DNA from 4 places in the Mesorhizobium sp. B2-4-2 genome. Region 4 is predicted to be linked to each of the others. Evidence: predicted binding sites of a transcription regulator. Region 4 holds the regulator's gene; each other region holds the start of a gene.
The links. Region 4 encodes LexA, which represses DNA repair genes until DNA is damaged. Its sites were predicted from a motif close to TGTTCNNNNTGTGTTCNG; they were not measured.
Positions count from the first base shown of each region.

Region 1 (3,822 bases), on a different contig from region 4:
GGCACGGCTTCTGCTACAGGCGCAAGCTCTTGCGTAGCTTCGGCTGGAACTTCGGGTTGTTCTTCCGCAACAGTTTCGGCCGCTTCCGCAATGGGTTCAGCAGGAATTTCGACGGCGGTCTGGGCAGTCGCAGTTTGCGGATCTTCCGCCGATGTCTCCTCAGGCGTGTCCGTCGCAGCCGCCTCCGCCGCCTTGGCCTGCTCGGTGCGCGCGGCCTCTTCCGCTGCCAGCTTGGCCGCCACGGCTTCCCGGGCGGCATTGTCCTGCGCTTCCAGCCGTGCCTTGACTTCGGCCGCCGGCTTCGGCTCGGCACGGTAGCCAAGACCTTTCAGGATTTCTTCCATGTCATCGGCCGTGGCGCCGAGAATCGACATCATCGGCGGCGTCACCATGAAAGACTGGCCGTCATAGGCGCCATCCGGACGCTGGCCGAGGCCGGGCTTCCAGTTGGTCGCCGGGCGGATCAGGTCGGCCAGCCGTTCCAGAATGTCGATGCGCACGGCGCGGCGGCCGAGATTGCGGTAGCCGGCAAGCTTGTAGAAGGCCTTGTCGAAAGCCGGATCGATGACCACCGAGGTGCGGCCCGATGCCAGCGCATGGACGACGTCGCCGAAGCCGGGCTTGTCCTTGCCGTCGTTTTTCAGCGCCCACAGCAACGTCACCAATCCCGCGGGCGCCGGCTTGATCAGCGCCGGCACGAAGACATGATAGGCGCCGAAGCGCACGCCCAGCCGGCGCAATGCCGCGCGGCCTTCCTGGTCGAGCGACTTCATCTCCTCGGCGATGTCGCGGCGATTGATAAGGCCGAAATTCTCGACCAGCTGGAAGGCGATGCCGCGGCCGATACCCGATATCTGCTCGGCATTCTTCAAATCGACCAGCGGCTTCAGCAGGGATTCGATCTGGAAATTGACGAAGCGCTCGGCACGCGCCGCGACCTTGTCACGCGCCGGGCCGGTCAGCTGTTCATCGGCCAAAAGCACCAGGCGCGGCTTCAGCGCGTCCTCGCCGGCAACAAGCGTGCCGATCGGCGCGCCGATCCAGCGCAGCGTGCCGTCGGAACCGAGCGCGATGTCGCCATTGGCGCAGGCGCCGAAGCGTTCGGCGCGTGCCTCGAACTCCGCCGCCAGCGCCTTCTGGGCGGCCGCGCGCACGGCCTTGGCGTCTTCGCCGCCAGCGCTCTGATCGGCGGTGAAACGGAACCCCTGCAACTCGCCGACATGGTGGCCTTCGACGAGGACGGTTCCGGTTGGGCTTATTTCGGCTTCAGGCATGGTATTTTCTCTAAGGCGCCGCATGAGGACGGAAGTCCTGCGGTCTACGAAGCGTTTCGTCAACCGCTCATGCAGCGCATCCGACAATCTGTCTTCGATTTCGCGCGTCTTTTCCTGCCAGTGTGCCTGATCGGCCAGCCAGCCGGGCCGGTTCGACACGAATGTCCAGGTGCGGATCTGGGCGATGCGATGCGACAGCGTATCGATGTCGCCCTCGGTGGTGTCGGCGCGGCGCACCTGCTCGGCCATGTAATTCTCGTCGACATGGCCATGCCTGGCGAGGTCCATGTAGATCGACGCAATGAGGTCGGCGTGCTGGGCCGGCGCTATCTTGCGGTAGTCGGGGAGCGCGCAGGCCTCCCACAGCAGCGCGACGCGCCTTGCGTCGGTGGCGAGCGCCCTGATGTCCTCGTCACGCGACAGGTGCTCGAGCGCCTGCGCATCGACTGCCGGCAGCGCACGGGTCAGGCCCTCCACCGGGGCATTGGTCTCAATCGAGCGCTTCAGCGCGTCGAGGCTGGCGAAATTGAAACGCGCTGTGCGCCATTGCAGAACCTTCACCGGGTCGAAGTCGTGGCTTTCGATCTTCTTGACCAATTCCTCGTCCAGCGGGTCGACCTGGCCGGTGACGCCAAACGTGCCGTCGCGCAGGTGCCGGCCGGCGCGCCCGGCGATCTGGCCAAGTTCGGCCGCCGTCAGGTTGCGATACTGGTAGCCGTCGAACTTGCGGTTCTGGGCGAAGGCGACATGGTCGAGATCGAGGTTAAGGCCCATGCCGATGGCATCGGTGGCGACGAGATAGTCGACGTCGCCCGACTGAAACAGCGCCACCTGGGCGTTGCGGGTGCGGGGCGAGAGCGCGCCAAGCACGACGGCCGCACCGCCCTGCTGGCGGCGGATCAGTTCGGCGATGGCATAAACCTCGTCGGCGGAGAAGGCGACGATCGCTGTGCGCCGGGGCAAGCGGGTCAGCTTCTTCGAACCGGCATAGGCGAGGTGCGACAGCCGCGGCCGCGTCACCACCGAGACGCCTTTCAAAAGGCGCTGCAAGATGCCGTGCATGGTGGCGGCGCCGAGCAGCAGCGTCTCCTGGCGGCCGCGCAGATGCAGGATGCGGTCGGTGAAGATATGGCCGCGCTCGAGATCACCGGCAAGCTGCACCTCGTCGATAGCGACGAAGGCGGCATCGGTCTCGCGCGGCATGGCTTCGACGGTACAGACCGAATATCTGGCGCCTGGCGGCTGGATCTTCTCCTCGCCGGTGATGAGCGCCACCTTGTGGGCACCGACCTTTTCGCAGACGCGGGTGTAGACCTCTCGCGCCAAGAGCCTGAGCGGCAGGCCGATGATGCCGCTTTCATGCGCCACCATGCGCTCGATGGCGAGATGGGTCTTGCCTGTGTTGGTCGGCCCAAGCACGGCAGTCACGTCGCGACCCGATAGGATCAGCGGCTCGGTGGGTTTCGGATGGATGTTCATCGGCTCGGAAATAAGGCTTTCTGGCCTCTCATTGTCGGGAGCACGCCTCGGGTGGCGCGTATGACAGGCGACACATAGGGATTTCAGGCGCGAAGCGAAAGCGGAATGTTCCGCTGGCGGTTCGAAGTCACCTCCGTCGAGCTTCGGTTCGGCTGCTGATTAAGGGTTGGAACGAGTCTGGAACGAATCGGCGACGAATCGCTGACTCGCCCGGATTCAGGTTTTGTTCACGGCTAGATGTGGAGTTTTGGCTGATGATCCTTACCACATGCTGAATCACGGAATTGGCCCGTTTCATGCTAGGCGAGAGCTGCCGTTAACTTTCGCTGGCAAAGCCGTGTGGCAGCCCGCCTTGCTTCATCCAAGCTTATGAAATTGTTGAACTTTCTTAATAGAAATTAACAGTTTGATAGGCGATTGCAACTGCTCTCGTTAACATTGCGGCCAAACATGGAACGAAAGGGCGACGAATCGGCGATGTCGGGATTTTCCCTGTTTGTTCACGACAAGATGTAGTGTTACGCACAGGTTTTCCACCGACAATGCACAGCTTATCCAAGCAGTTTTGCACAATACCCGCTGCCGCGATTAACCTTTGCGTGCCGGATTGGAACAGCAGGCCGACAGCCGTCATCGGACGGCGTCACGGACATCCGAAGCGGATGGCGAACGAGCCCTCCTTCAATCGGCACCGGGAAGCCGGCAGCCCGGCGAGACCTCAGGCGAAGTACTGGCCGCCATTGGCGGTGATGGTCGATCCCGTGATGAAGCCGGCGTCCTCGGAGGCGAGGAAGACGACGCAGCGCGCGATCTCCTCCGGCTCGCCGAGGCGCCCGACCGGGATTAGCGGGATGATGCGTTCGTTGAGCACCTTCTCATCGATCGCCCGGACCATTTCGGTGGCGATATAGCCTGGGCAGATGATGTTGACGGTGATGCCCGCGCGGGCTCCTTCCTGGGCCAGAGCCTTCGAGAAACCGATGTCGCCGGCCTTGGCCGCGGAGTAGTTGACCTGCCCGGCCTGGCCCTTCTGGCCATTGATGGAGGAGATGGTGATGACGCGGCCGAA
Region 1 is NZ_VFVM01000015.1:7,280-11,101, forward strand. It holds gene FJ942_RS25175 (helicase-related protein) at 1-2,753, opposite strand, end outside; gene phbB (acetoacetyl-CoA reductase) at 3,472-3,822, opposite strand, start outside.
Region 1: a site for LexA is predicted at 2,921-2,938, ahead of FJ942_RS25175 (helicase-related protein). Genes of this name have one in related genera too.

Region 2 (3,822 bases), on a different contig from region 4:
GACACCAAGCTCAGCGACTGGTAGCCCCTCGCATCCACAGCCACGCCGCCAGCCAGGCGATCGATGCCGCAAGCATCGCCAAGCCCAGGTCAAGAGCCAGCTCCGGAACGAACGCACGAAGCGCGATCGGCACCGCGCCAATAAGATAAAGAGCGAGAGGAATGCGCGGCACGCCTCTTGCAACGGCGAGAGAGATTACAAACGCGAGCGTTCCAACCAGAAAAAGAACCGAACTGGCGACCAGAGCCAGACCGAGCGGTCCGGCTCGCAGCTCGACGATGGTTGTGAGCGGAAGCTTCGAAAATACCAGATTGATCACTGCTTCCACGCCTACCAAACTTGCCAACGCAACGAAGTTGATGACAAACGCGATAGTGCCGAACAGCCCCGCGCGCCGGCCAAACGCAAGAAACAGGCCTACGACGAGGCCAAGCGCCAATATCTCGGCGACTGGTGCGAGAAGTTGCGTCAGATCGGTGGTCGCGATGAGCGAGCTGCGTTTAGCCGCGTTGACCAGAAGAATAAGCGCGCTTCCCATCCCGGCGACGGCGGCAAGCCGATAAAGCGTGAGGCTGGGCACAGTCGCGCTCGACTGAACAATCGCGAAATTCTCCTGCTGAAGTTCTTCGGCTGGACTCTGATGCGAAATGACCGATTGCGGGCGGGGTGGGGCTGTTCTGGCGAGCATGTTCGTCTCCTCAGCTGGGAGTTCGGGAGCCGCGAAGACCGTAGGCCTGTTCCGATCCCATCAGTAATCACTGCTTACATCCTCTGGCCGGGATTGTAAACGGCGATTACATAAATCGCGGAATCATGCTACAGAGGCGGGAAGCTGCTCCACGGAACGAAGGGAAAGAGATGGCAAAAGCCAAGGCGCCTCATCGCACTGGTTACCACCATGGCAATTTGCGGGAGGTCCTGATCGATGCCGCGGTTCAACTGGTCGAGGAAGGCGGCCCCGACAATGTGAGCGTGCGCGAAGCCGCAAAACGTGCCGGGGTTTCCCCCGGCGCGCCATTCCGTCACTTCAGCAACAAGACCGCGTTGATGACGGCTGTCGCGGAGCAGGCAATGAGCCGATTCCGCTCGGAGATCACGAATGCGGTCGAGAAGGTTGCGACGGACGATCCGATCGAACGCTTTGCCGCTGTTGGAATCGCCTATTTGCGCTGGGCAATTCGAAACCCCACCCACTTCCAGATCATCTCGACACGCAATCTTATTGATTGGGATGCTTCGGAGTCGCTGCGTCACGATAATGAAGCGGTGCGTTCGCTGATGGAAGCGTCAATGGCAGAAGCACAGCGGCGAAACATGCTCCGGTCGGACGACATGGCAGAGACCCAGATAGCCGCGAGGGCGCTCGTCTACGGGCTCGCACGCATGTACATTGATGGACATTTTGCGCAATGGGCAGTGGCAGGACATACCGGGGAGCAGACTGTGCAGAACGTATTAAAACATTTCATCACACTCATTGTGAAATGACGGCCTGACGTAGAACCGGTCACTCGGCTGCCTCTTCGATCTTCTCCATATCGTCGTCCGACAGGCCGAAATGGTGGCCGATCTCGTGGATCAGCACATGGGTGACGATGTCGCCCAAAGTCTCCTCGTTCTCGGCCCAGTAGTCGAGGATGGCGCGGCGATAGAGCGTGATGCGGTTCGGGCCTTCGCCGGTCTGCGGGTTCCAGCGCTCGGCAATGCCGCGTCCCTCGAATAGGCCGAGCAGGTCGAAGGGGGTTTCCAGCGACAGGTCGTCCATGATCTCGTCGGTGGGGAACTCGGCGATCTGGATGACGATCTCGCCGGTCAGCTTGCGAAAATCCTCGGGCAGATGGGCGTAGGCCTCCAGCGCCAGGAACTCGATCTCGTCCATCGACGGCGAAAGCTGGTCGTGCCAAATGCGGGTCTTGTAGATGCGGGCCATGCTTTGTCCTTTGATCCCGGCATATAGGCTTTTGGGCCACAATCGGCAAATGACGCGGCGGCCAACCCCAGGATTGCTTACGGCACCGGGAGCCGTTTCGCATGGCTTGAGGCGCGGTCGGCTGTCCGACCCATGTTGGCCCTCTTATCGGAGAGGAATAAATTCCCCCATGAGTCTGCTTGACTCTTCGGGTCGCCTCTGGAATCTATAAGAACATAACAGGAACAATTGTGAGTGGACACTGACCGTCATGGCGATGAGCGCCGTGGCGCGGGAGACTGTTTTTGCCCTGCGCCGCCAGATCGCGAAGATCGAGGGAACGCTGCCCGAGCGCCTGCAGGCGCCGGCCGGCGCGGTTTCCGACGCCGGCATGGCCGCCGCGGACCGCACCGTGGTCCGGCGCGGCATCGCCGTAGCCAGGCCGGATGCTTTCCTGCGCACCGGCATCGGCCGGCTCGATGCCGCCCTCGGTGGCGATTGGGGCGGCGATTTGGGCGGCGGCCTGCCGAAAGCGGCCTTGAGCGAAATCCATGGCATCGAGACCCGCGATGCCGGAGCGGTCGCCGGCTTCGCCCTGTCGCTCGCCAGCCTGATTCTCAAGCCCAGCCTGATTCTCAAGCCCAGCCTGGTTCTCAAGCAAGGGCCGCGATTGCCGGTGCTGTGGATCGGCACCCAGGAGGTTTTTCGGGAGGCGGGTTTTCCCTATGCCCGGGGCCTTCACGCCGCCTTCGGCATCGAGCCGGAGCAATTGCTGTTTTCCGAGGCGCCAAGGCTCGCCGATGCGCTGTGGGTCGCCGAGGAGGCGGCCCGCATGACGGCGCTCGCCGCCGTCATCCTTGAAGTCCGCGGCAATCCGCAGCGGCTGGACCTGACCGCGACGCGCCGGCTGCACGCCCGCGCGCAGAGCGCCGGCCGGCCGGTCTTCCTGCTGCGGCAGGCGGCCGAACCCGAACCGACGGCGGCGCCCGTCCGCCTCATCGTCTCGCCGGCGCCGGCAGGGCCGCGCGACACGGTCGCCGGGCCGCTTGCCGGCTCGATCGGCCGCCCCGCCTTCACCATCAGCATCGGCAAGAGCCGCACGGCCCTGCCAGGACAATTCATATTGGAGTGGAACCCCGATGAACGCATATTCGATGAAAGACGGATTGGGGAAGAACGAGCAAAGAATCCTGTCCCTGTGGTTTCCCTATCTCGCGGCCGAACGGATCCTGCGGCAGCGCCTGGGGCGGTCCTGGCGTTCCCGACCGTCGGATCACCGGCCGCTGGTGATCAGCCATCGCGACAGCAACGCGCAGCGCATCTTAGCCCTCGACGAGCGGGCTGAGGCGCTGCATCTGAAGCCCGGCATGGGCATCGCCGATGCGCGCGCCATGCATCCGTCGATCGACATAATGGAGGCCGATGCCGAAGCCGACCGGCGCCTGCTCGAAGGCCTTGCGGACTGGTGCGACCGCTATACCCCGCTGGTGGCGCTCGACGGGACCGACGGCCTGTTCCTCGACGTCACCGGCTGCACCCATCTTTTCGGCGGCGAACGCGCCATGCTGGACGAGATCCTGTCGCGCTTCTTCCATCAGGGCTTCGACGTCCGTGCCGGCCTTGCCGCGACACCCGGCGCCGCCTGGGCGGCGGCGCGGTTCTGCGGCGACCGCATCGTTGCCGGCGGCGAGGAGGAAGCGCTCCTGGGGCCCTTGCCGCTGGCGGCGCTACGCATCGCGCCGGAAACCCGCGCCAGCCTGGAAAGTGTTGGCCTGCGCACGGCGGGCGCGGTGATGGCCGCGCCGCGCGCGCCGCTCGCCCGCCGCTTCGGTGCCTCCCTGCTCTTGCGCCTCGACCAGGCGCTCGGCCGTCTCGACGAGGCGGTGTCGCCGCGCCTGCCCGTCGCGCCGCTT
Region 2 is NZ_VFVM01000004.1:203,303-207,124, reverse strand. It holds gene FJ942_RS11220 (DUF1737 domain-containing protein) at 1-24, shown strand, start outside; gene FJ942_RS11215 (hypothetical protein) at 11-688, opposite strand; gene FJ942_RS11210 (TetR/AcrR family transcriptional regulator) at 859-1,488, shown strand; gene FJ942_RS11205 (metallopeptidase family protein) at 1,508-1,930, opposite strand; gene FJ942_RS28840 (hypothetical protein) at 2,181-3,254, shown strand; gene FJ942_RS11195 (DUF6504 family protein) at 3,196-3,822, shown strand, end outside.
Region 2: a site for LexA is predicted at 2,140-2,157, ahead of FJ942_RS11205 (metallopeptidase family protein). Genes of this name have one in related genera too.

Region 3 (3,822 bases), on a different contig from region 4:
CCGGGCTCTATCCGCATGAGGAACATTTCCGCAGCCATATCCACATGGCCAGGCACGGCTTCGGCAAGGGCGAATACCGCTATTTCCGCTACCCCTTGCCAGACCTGATCGGCGGGCTGCGCACGGCGCTCTATCCCAGGCTCGCCGAGGTCGCCAACCGGTGGAACGAACGCATGGGCATCGCCACGCGCTATCCCGAAACGCATGCCGCCTTTCTCAAGCAGTGCCACGCCGCCGGCCAGGTCAGGCCGACGCCACTTCTGCTGCAATATGTGCCCGGCGACTTCAACTGCCTGCACCAGGACCTCTATGGCGACCTCGCTTTTCCGGTGCAGGTGGCGGTTCTGCTTTCAGAACCCGGCGAGGATTTCACCGGCGGCGAGTTCGCCCTGACCGAACAGCGGCCGCGCATGCAGAGCCGGGTGGAAGTGGTGCCCTTGCGCCAGGGCGATGCCGTCTCCTTCGCCGTCCACAATCGGCCGGTGCAGGGCACCAAGGGCAATTACCGCGTCAATCTGCGCCACGGCGTCAGCCGCCTGCGCTCGGGCATGCGGCACACGGTGGGCATCATTTTTCATGATGCGAAGTGAATTGGTGAGGCCAAGGTGTTGATCAAGAGTACATCGAGGCGCGTGTTCCCTTCGCCCCTGGGGCTAAGGCACAACCGCGCTTGGTGCTGCATCGCCGACTGCCATGCCCGAGCTCAACGGCAGGCATGATATCAGTGCAATGCCTTTCGATTAGCCGGCCGGCGCGTAGCGGCTCACCACCATGCCGCTCGCATAGGATTTCGAGCCGAGCAGCCGCAGCCTGCCGAACCCGCCTTGGTCGAAGATGCGGCGGCCGGCACCCAGCACGGCCGGGTTGATGAACAGCTGGAACTCGTCGACCAGCCTGGCCGCGATCAGCGCCGAGGCGAAGCCGGCGCCGCCGAACACCGCGATGTCGCCGCTCTCACCCCTCTTCAGCAAGTCGATCTCCCGCGGCAGGTCGCCGCTGACCACTGTCGTGCCCTCCCATCGCGAGGCCTTGAGCCTGTCGCTCGGCACCACCTTCTTCGCCTCGACGATGCGCTGGGCGAAAGCGTAAAACGGGTCGCGCGGATATCTCTTCGCCGCATTGCCCCAATGGGCGAGGTAGCCTTCCTCGGCCATCTTGCGGCTCAGGAGGATGGTATCGATGCCGGCGAAGACGGCGTTGAAGTCCCGCTTCAGCTCCTCGTCCCAGGCGCTGTCGTCGCCCCATTCCCAGAGCTGCCAGCGATGATCCGCGTCGGCGCCGACAAAACCGTCGACCGACATCTGCATCTGGAGGATCAGCTTTTTCATCATGGTTCTCCCAGTCAAGGGCCGAGCGGCTCGTTTTACCCGTCCGGCCGGCACGGTTGCCGATGGTTTACATTTGGAACTATTGACCTGAGATGAAAACGATGTCAATAGTAAAGCGATTTAAAAATGGAACCATACACATGTCGACACGGGACCGGTCCGGCTGCCCCATCAACCTGTCGCTCGAACTGCTCGGCGACCGCTGGACGCTGCTCATCATCCGCGACCTGGTCTTCGCCGGAAAAAAGCACTTTCGCGAATTCCTGCAATCCGATGAGGGCATTTCCTCGCGTACGCTGGCCGAGCGCCTCCAGACATTGCAGGACGAAGGCATCCTCACCCGCAGCGGTGATCCCTCGCATGGGCTGAAGGCGATCTATCGCCTGACCGAGGCCGGCATCGACCTTGTGCCCGTGCTGGCCACGCTCGGCGCCTGGGGCAGCAAGCACCGCAAGGCCGACGATGATCTGGCAAGGATCGCCGATAAGCTCGCTGCCGACGGCGAGCCGGCGCTGGAGCGCCTCAAGCAGGCGCTGCGGGCGGAGCATCTCGGTTGATGGATGTCGCCAAGGCGGCCTCGGGGACAACGACCCGCACAGGCAACGCGCGTTAGAAAGTGCGTCACGGCCCTCTGTTCGGAATAGCGCAAAAACAAGCGATTGGAACGGTTGCGTGATGCATTGCAGCACGCCGGCGACGAGCTATGGCGTGCGCAATATGTCGGCGCCCGCCTGCTCATCGAACAGCACGGCGCAGCCGCACTGCAGCGCGACTTCACTCAGCGCATTCGCGACCGTTTCGTCGGCCGAGACGAAATCGCCGGTCAGCACCCGCAATTCCTCCACGGCCTTGGCCATCGAAACCAGCCGCCCCGCGGCGCGGTCGGTCGAGCAGGCGTTGACGACGCAAACCAGATCGATCATTTCAAAGTTGCCCATGCCAGCCTCCGCACGCGGCGCCCTTCGGCCGTCAACGCGATTGTGAGCGACAATGTTCCGGCGGATCGCGACCTCGCTTGACAGCGAGCAATGTTTGTTCTCTTTATGTTCCATACTCTACAACGTCGCGAGGAACCGGGGATGGAGCCCACCATCCTGCATGCCGATCTCGACGCTTTCTACGCCTCGGTCGAGCAGCTTCTCGACCCGTCGCTGCGCGGCAAGCCGATCGCGGTCGGCGGCGGCGTCGTGCTCGCCGCCTCCTACGAAGCCCGCGCCTTCGGCGTGCGCGGCGGCATGCCGGGGCGCAAGGCGCGCGAGCTCTGCCCGCAGTTGATTTTCGTCGGCGGAAATTTCCGCGACTACCAGCGGCTCGGCGACGCCGCGATGAAGGTGCTCGACGATTTCACGCCGCTGGTCGAGCGCATCTCCATCGACGAGGCCTTCGCCGATGTCGCCGGTTGCACGCATCTGTTCGGCCAGCCGCGGGAGATCGCCTCGACCATTCGCCGCCGCGTGCGAAGCGAACTCGGCCTGCCGATCTCGATCGGCGTGGCGCGCACCAAGCACCTGGCCAAGATCGCCTCGCAGGTGGCCAAGCCCGATGGGCTGGTGGTGGTCGAGCCCGGCACCGAGATCGCCTTCCTGCATGACCTGCCGGTCTCCCTGATGTGGGGCGTCGGCCCGGCGACCAGCGCGCGGCTGGCCGAGATCGGCGTCCAGACAATCGGCGAACTGGCCAGGACGCACAGCGGCGCGCTGGCGCGGCTGCTCGGCCCTGCCGCCGGCGAAAAGCTTGCCGCCTTGTCGTGGAACCGCGATCCGCGCAAATTGGAAACACGTCGCCGCGCCCATTCGGCCGGTGCCCAGTCGGCGCTTGGCCGCAAGCCGGCACTGGAATGCGTCTACATCCCCGTCCTGCTGCATCTGGCCGACCGGGTCGCCAGCCGGCTGCGCGCCAAGGCGCGCCCCGGCCGCACGGTGACGGTGCGCGTGCGCTTCGCCGACCTCAGCGCCGTCACCCGCTCGATCACGCTCGACCAGCCGATCTCGGCGACGGTGATGCTGGCCGAGATCGCGACAGACCTGGTGCGGGGCGTGCTTGCCGATCATCCGCATGACAGGACGATTTCGCTGCTGGCGATCTCGGTCTCGCATCTGGAGGAAAGTGCCGAATTGCAGCTCGAACTGCCGCTCGGCCTCGCCGACGAAAAGCGCCGCCCCGGCACCAGGAAGGGCCTCGCACGCTTCGGCGCCGACCGCGCCATCGACAAGATCCGCGAGCGCTTCGGCAAACAGGCCGTCGGCTACGGCACCGTGGCGCTGGAGGCGGCCCGCTCCGTGCCCGACGAGTTCAGGGAATTGGCGCAGAAGGAATTGTAAGCGGGAATGGCTGTCTGCGCTCCTCGAATGGCGCACACCAGTTGGCTTCAGAGCCGCATCGTGCCGAAGACCCGATCCCAGAACAGCGACGTCACGCCGAAATTGACATTTTCGTCGACATGATGATGCAGCGCGTGGCGGCGCTTCAGCGTGTAGAGATAGCTCGGATGAGT
Region 3 is NZ_VFVM01000010.1:134,156-137,977, forward strand. It holds gene FJ942_RS21960 (2OG-Fe(II) oxygenase) at 1-590, shown strand, start outside; gene FJ942_RS21965 (dihydrofolate reductase family protein) at 741-1,328, opposite strand; gene FJ942_RS21970 (helix-turn-helix domain-containing protein) at 1,469-1,885, shown strand; gene FJ942_RS21975 (hypothetical protein) at 2,030-2,266, opposite strand; gene dinB (DNA polymerase IV) at 2,408-3,649, shown strand; gene FJ942_RS21985 (sterol desaturase family protein) at 3,697-3,822, opposite strand, start outside.
Region 3: a site for LexA is predicted at 2,362-2,379, ahead of dinB (DNA polymerase IV). Genes of this name have one in related genera too.

Region 4 (3,822 bases):
CCATGTCGCGTAACTGCCCGGATTTGTAGTTGACGTGGTTGACCAGGATGACCGCGACCCGCTCGTCGATCAGTTCTTCTATGGTCGGCGCATCGACACCCTCGAGCCGCAGCACCGTGCCCGGCCGCGTCGAGGCAACGCCTTCGGCCATATAGAGATCGGTCGGAAAGCTGTCCCCCTCGGCGATGATGACTGACCTGTCCGGCCGCATCCCGAGTGCCGCATGCAGCACCTTGTAGATGTTGATCGAGGTGGTATCGCAGACCACCGTCTGGCCGGCGGCGGCCCCGATCAGGCGCCCGAGTTGGTCGCCGAGTTCGACCGGCATGTCGAACCAGCCGGCGGTGTTCCAGGCGCGGATGAGATCCTGCGCCCACTCCTGCGTGGCGGCCTTCTGCAGCTCGCCGAACACGGCTGGCGAAGCGGCGCCCAGCGAATTGCCGTCGAGATAGATCACCCCCTGGGGCAAGGTGAAGCGGTCACGCATGGCACGCAGCGGATCCGCGGTGTCCATTGCCTCGATCGCTGCGAGATCGGGAATTTTGCTCATGGTCGCGATGTTCCTCGGTGAGAAGAGCGCCCTGGAAACGGGCCGGCTGTTTTGCCGCCCGGGCAAGGGCTGGCCGCATAGAGGCGCAAGAACAGGGTGAACGCCCGGTTCGATCTTTGCTCGATTTCCGCCCGAGGCAGTTCCTCGAGCACCCCAACGATCCGGCGAACCTGGAGATCGCCGATCAAAAGACTGATGTAGATGTCGGCGGCTTCGGCAGGATCGTCACAGGCGATCGGGCCGGCCCGACTTGCGGTTCGAAGCAGGTCGCCAACAAGCGGCATTATGGTATTGCGGCCGAATTGCGCGATCGATTGGCCAAGCGTGCCTGTATCGTTGACGTCGCCGGCCGCGGCGCGATTGAGCGCCACCGCCTTGTCGCCCGTCACGAGGGTCAGCAGGACTGGCCCGAGCAAGTTCAGGGTTTCGAGCGGATCGCGCGCCTGGTGAAGGGCGTCCTCCAGCAGCTTCCTTGCCTCTCCCGCATTGGCTTCGATCAAGGATCGAAACAGGGTCTGCTTGTTGCCGTACCAGTTGTAGAGGGTTTCGTTCGAGGCCGATGCCCGCTTGGCGATAGCAAGCAGGGAGGCGCTCTTGTAGCCGGCTTCCCGGAGCACCGCATAGGCGGCCTCCTCTATCCGTTCGCGTCGCGCGGCCTGCTTCGGCGTGGTCATTGGTGTTCCTCTTCGAAAACCGTACATTATTATACGGTTTCGTCAAGCGAACGAACGAACGCAGCCCGTCGCGACCAGTGGTGGTGTCTGGCCGTTTTCCGGCGGAAGTTGGCATTTTGGTTTCGTTTCGTTCACGAGCCGCAGGGGTTTCTAATCCGCCCAAACGCACCCCGCACCTGCCGGTCACCCAGCTTGCAGGCTTGTGCCAAGAGTGGAGACCGGTCGGGCCACAGGCCATTAACCAAAATAGTTTCAAAGGGCCTGGGAGCGCATTGACGACGGACCGCGCTGGCAGGATGCTGGCTGCGGGAGGGCATTTCGTTTCCGTCGCCTTAACAAATTCATTAAACTTTAAATGGTTGCGGAACACAACTGGAACAGATAGTGTTTGTTCTGGGTTTGTTTTCTGATTCTGGTTCCAGACCCTTCGTGCAATGCCTTTGGGGGCCGCCATGCTCACGCGCAAGCAACATGAACTCTTGATGTTCATCCATGAACGGCTGAAGGAAAGCGGCATTCCGCCGTCCTTCGACGAGATGAAGGAAGCGCTGGACCTCGCCTCCAAGTCGGGAATTCATCGGCTGATCACGGCGTTGGAGGAGCGCGGCTTCATTCGCCGCCTGCCCAACCGGGCGCGCGCGCTGGAGGTGCTGCGCCTGCCGGACTCGATCGCGCCGGGTCTTAACGCGGCAAAGAAGTTCTCCCCGAGCGTCATCCAGGGCAGCCTCGGACAGGGCAGCAGCCCTAGCCGGCAGATCAAGCCGGCGACGTCTTCGCGTCTGCCCGCTGCCGGCAATGACGACGACGCGGTTTCAGCGGTGTCGATCCCGGTCATGGGTCGCATCGCAGCGGGTGTGCCGATCGACGCCATCCAGCATCAGACGCATTCCATTTCAGTGCCGCCTGACATGATCATGGGCGGCGAACACTATGCGCTGGAGGTCAAGGGCGATTCGATGATCGAGGCCGGCATTTTCGACGGCGACACGGTCATCATCCGCAATGCCGACACCGCAAGTCCCGGCGAGATCATCGTGGCCCTGGTGGACGAGGAGGAAGCAACGCTGAAGCGCTTCCGCCGAAAGGGTGCTTCGATTGCGCTCGAGGCTGCCAATCCGGCCTATGAAACACGTATTTTCGGACCGGACAGGGTCAAGGTGCAAGGCAAGCTGGTCGGCCTGATCAGGCGCTACTGAGCGGGGTCGGCGGTGGGCTTTTCGGGTTTACGGTAAGGCGGCAGTCCCCTTGCCTCGCGTGAGAATTTCCGCTGTTCGTGCCAAGGCCGATATGGCCTGTCGACGGCAAAGCTGACCCGTGCCGGTGCCGTCGCCGATTGCTGGTCGAAGAAGACGGCGGCACTTCCCTTACGAGCGAGCTGCCGCTTGGTGATGACGAGAACCAGCGGATTGTGGCAGGGATCGTAGCCCGCGGGGTCGTTGATGACGATCAGATCCGCATAGGAGCAGGCCCTCCAGGCGTCCTTGCGATCCTCCACCTGCGCGATGATCGCCCCCGAGGTATGCCGGGCCATGCACAGGCCCGTGAAGCAATAGAAAGGCGCTCCCGCCGGAAGTTGCGCGGGATCGAAGATGTCGAACTGTCGGTCTCCGCTGTCGAACAGTTCCGGCGCAACGATGGTTTCGGACTTCAGCGCGCGTTTCCAATTATCGACGGTGAATTCGTTCGGGCGCGCCCGGTTGATCGCGAGCTCGCCGCCGCCGATCGGCAACGCCACCAGGCGGGCATCCTCCGAAATCAGCACGTCCGGCGTGCGCGTGTCCGAGACGGTCAACAGGCCGGCGAGCGCGAAGGGAAGTGCCGCCAGCCGCAGCCATGTCGTGGCCATCGTCGCGATGACCAGGGCGATCGCCACCAGAAGGACGGATTGCTGCGAAATCAACCCGACCGCGTCGACCGGCGAGCGTTGCGAGATCCATCCTGATATGGCGATCATCGCGGTCAGTCCCTTGCCCATCAGATAAAGGGATGGTCCATCGAACCCGAACGGCATCAGCAGCGCGCTGGCAACCGCAAGGAACATCACGACAGAAACGATCGGCATGACGGCAAGATTGGCGAACAGGCTGAGCGGCGACACGCGCTGGAAATGCCAGATGGCGAAAAGCGCCGTGGCGCTTCCCGCGATAATCGAGGTCATCGCCAGCCCACCTGTCGCCAGCAGCAATTTTCGCGTCAGCAGGCCAGGCAAGGTCCGTTGCGGCGGCGGGGTCCGCGCTTTGTCGGCTTTGCGATCCGACCAGCCGGCATAGGCGCCGACCAGGGCCGCGGTGGCGGCGAACGACATCTGGAAGCTCGGCCCTACCACCTCGTGCGGCGACACCACGATGACGGCGATCGCCGAAATAGCCAGATTGCGCATGGTGAGTGCCGCCCGATCGAACAGAACGGCGATCAGCATCACCGCCAGCATGATGAAGCTGCGTTCGGCGGCGACAACGACGCCCGAAATGACGAGGTAGGCGGCGATCGAGAAAAGTGCCGCCGCGGCCGCGTATTTCTTGACCGGCCGGCGGGAGGAAAAATTCGGGAACAGCGCGAAGCCGCCACGCAGCAGACCCATGACCGTGCCGGCGACCA
Region 4 is NZ_VFVM01000009.1:170,726-174,547, forward strand. It holds gene kynU (kynureninase) at 1-550, opposite strand, end outside; gene FJ942_RS20725 (TetR/AcrR family transcriptional regulator C-terminal domain-containing protein) at 547-1,224, opposite strand; gene lexA (transcriptional repressor LexA) at 1,677-2,420, shown strand; gene FJ942_RS20735 (ComEC/Rec2 family competence protein) at 2,414-3,822, opposite strand, start outside.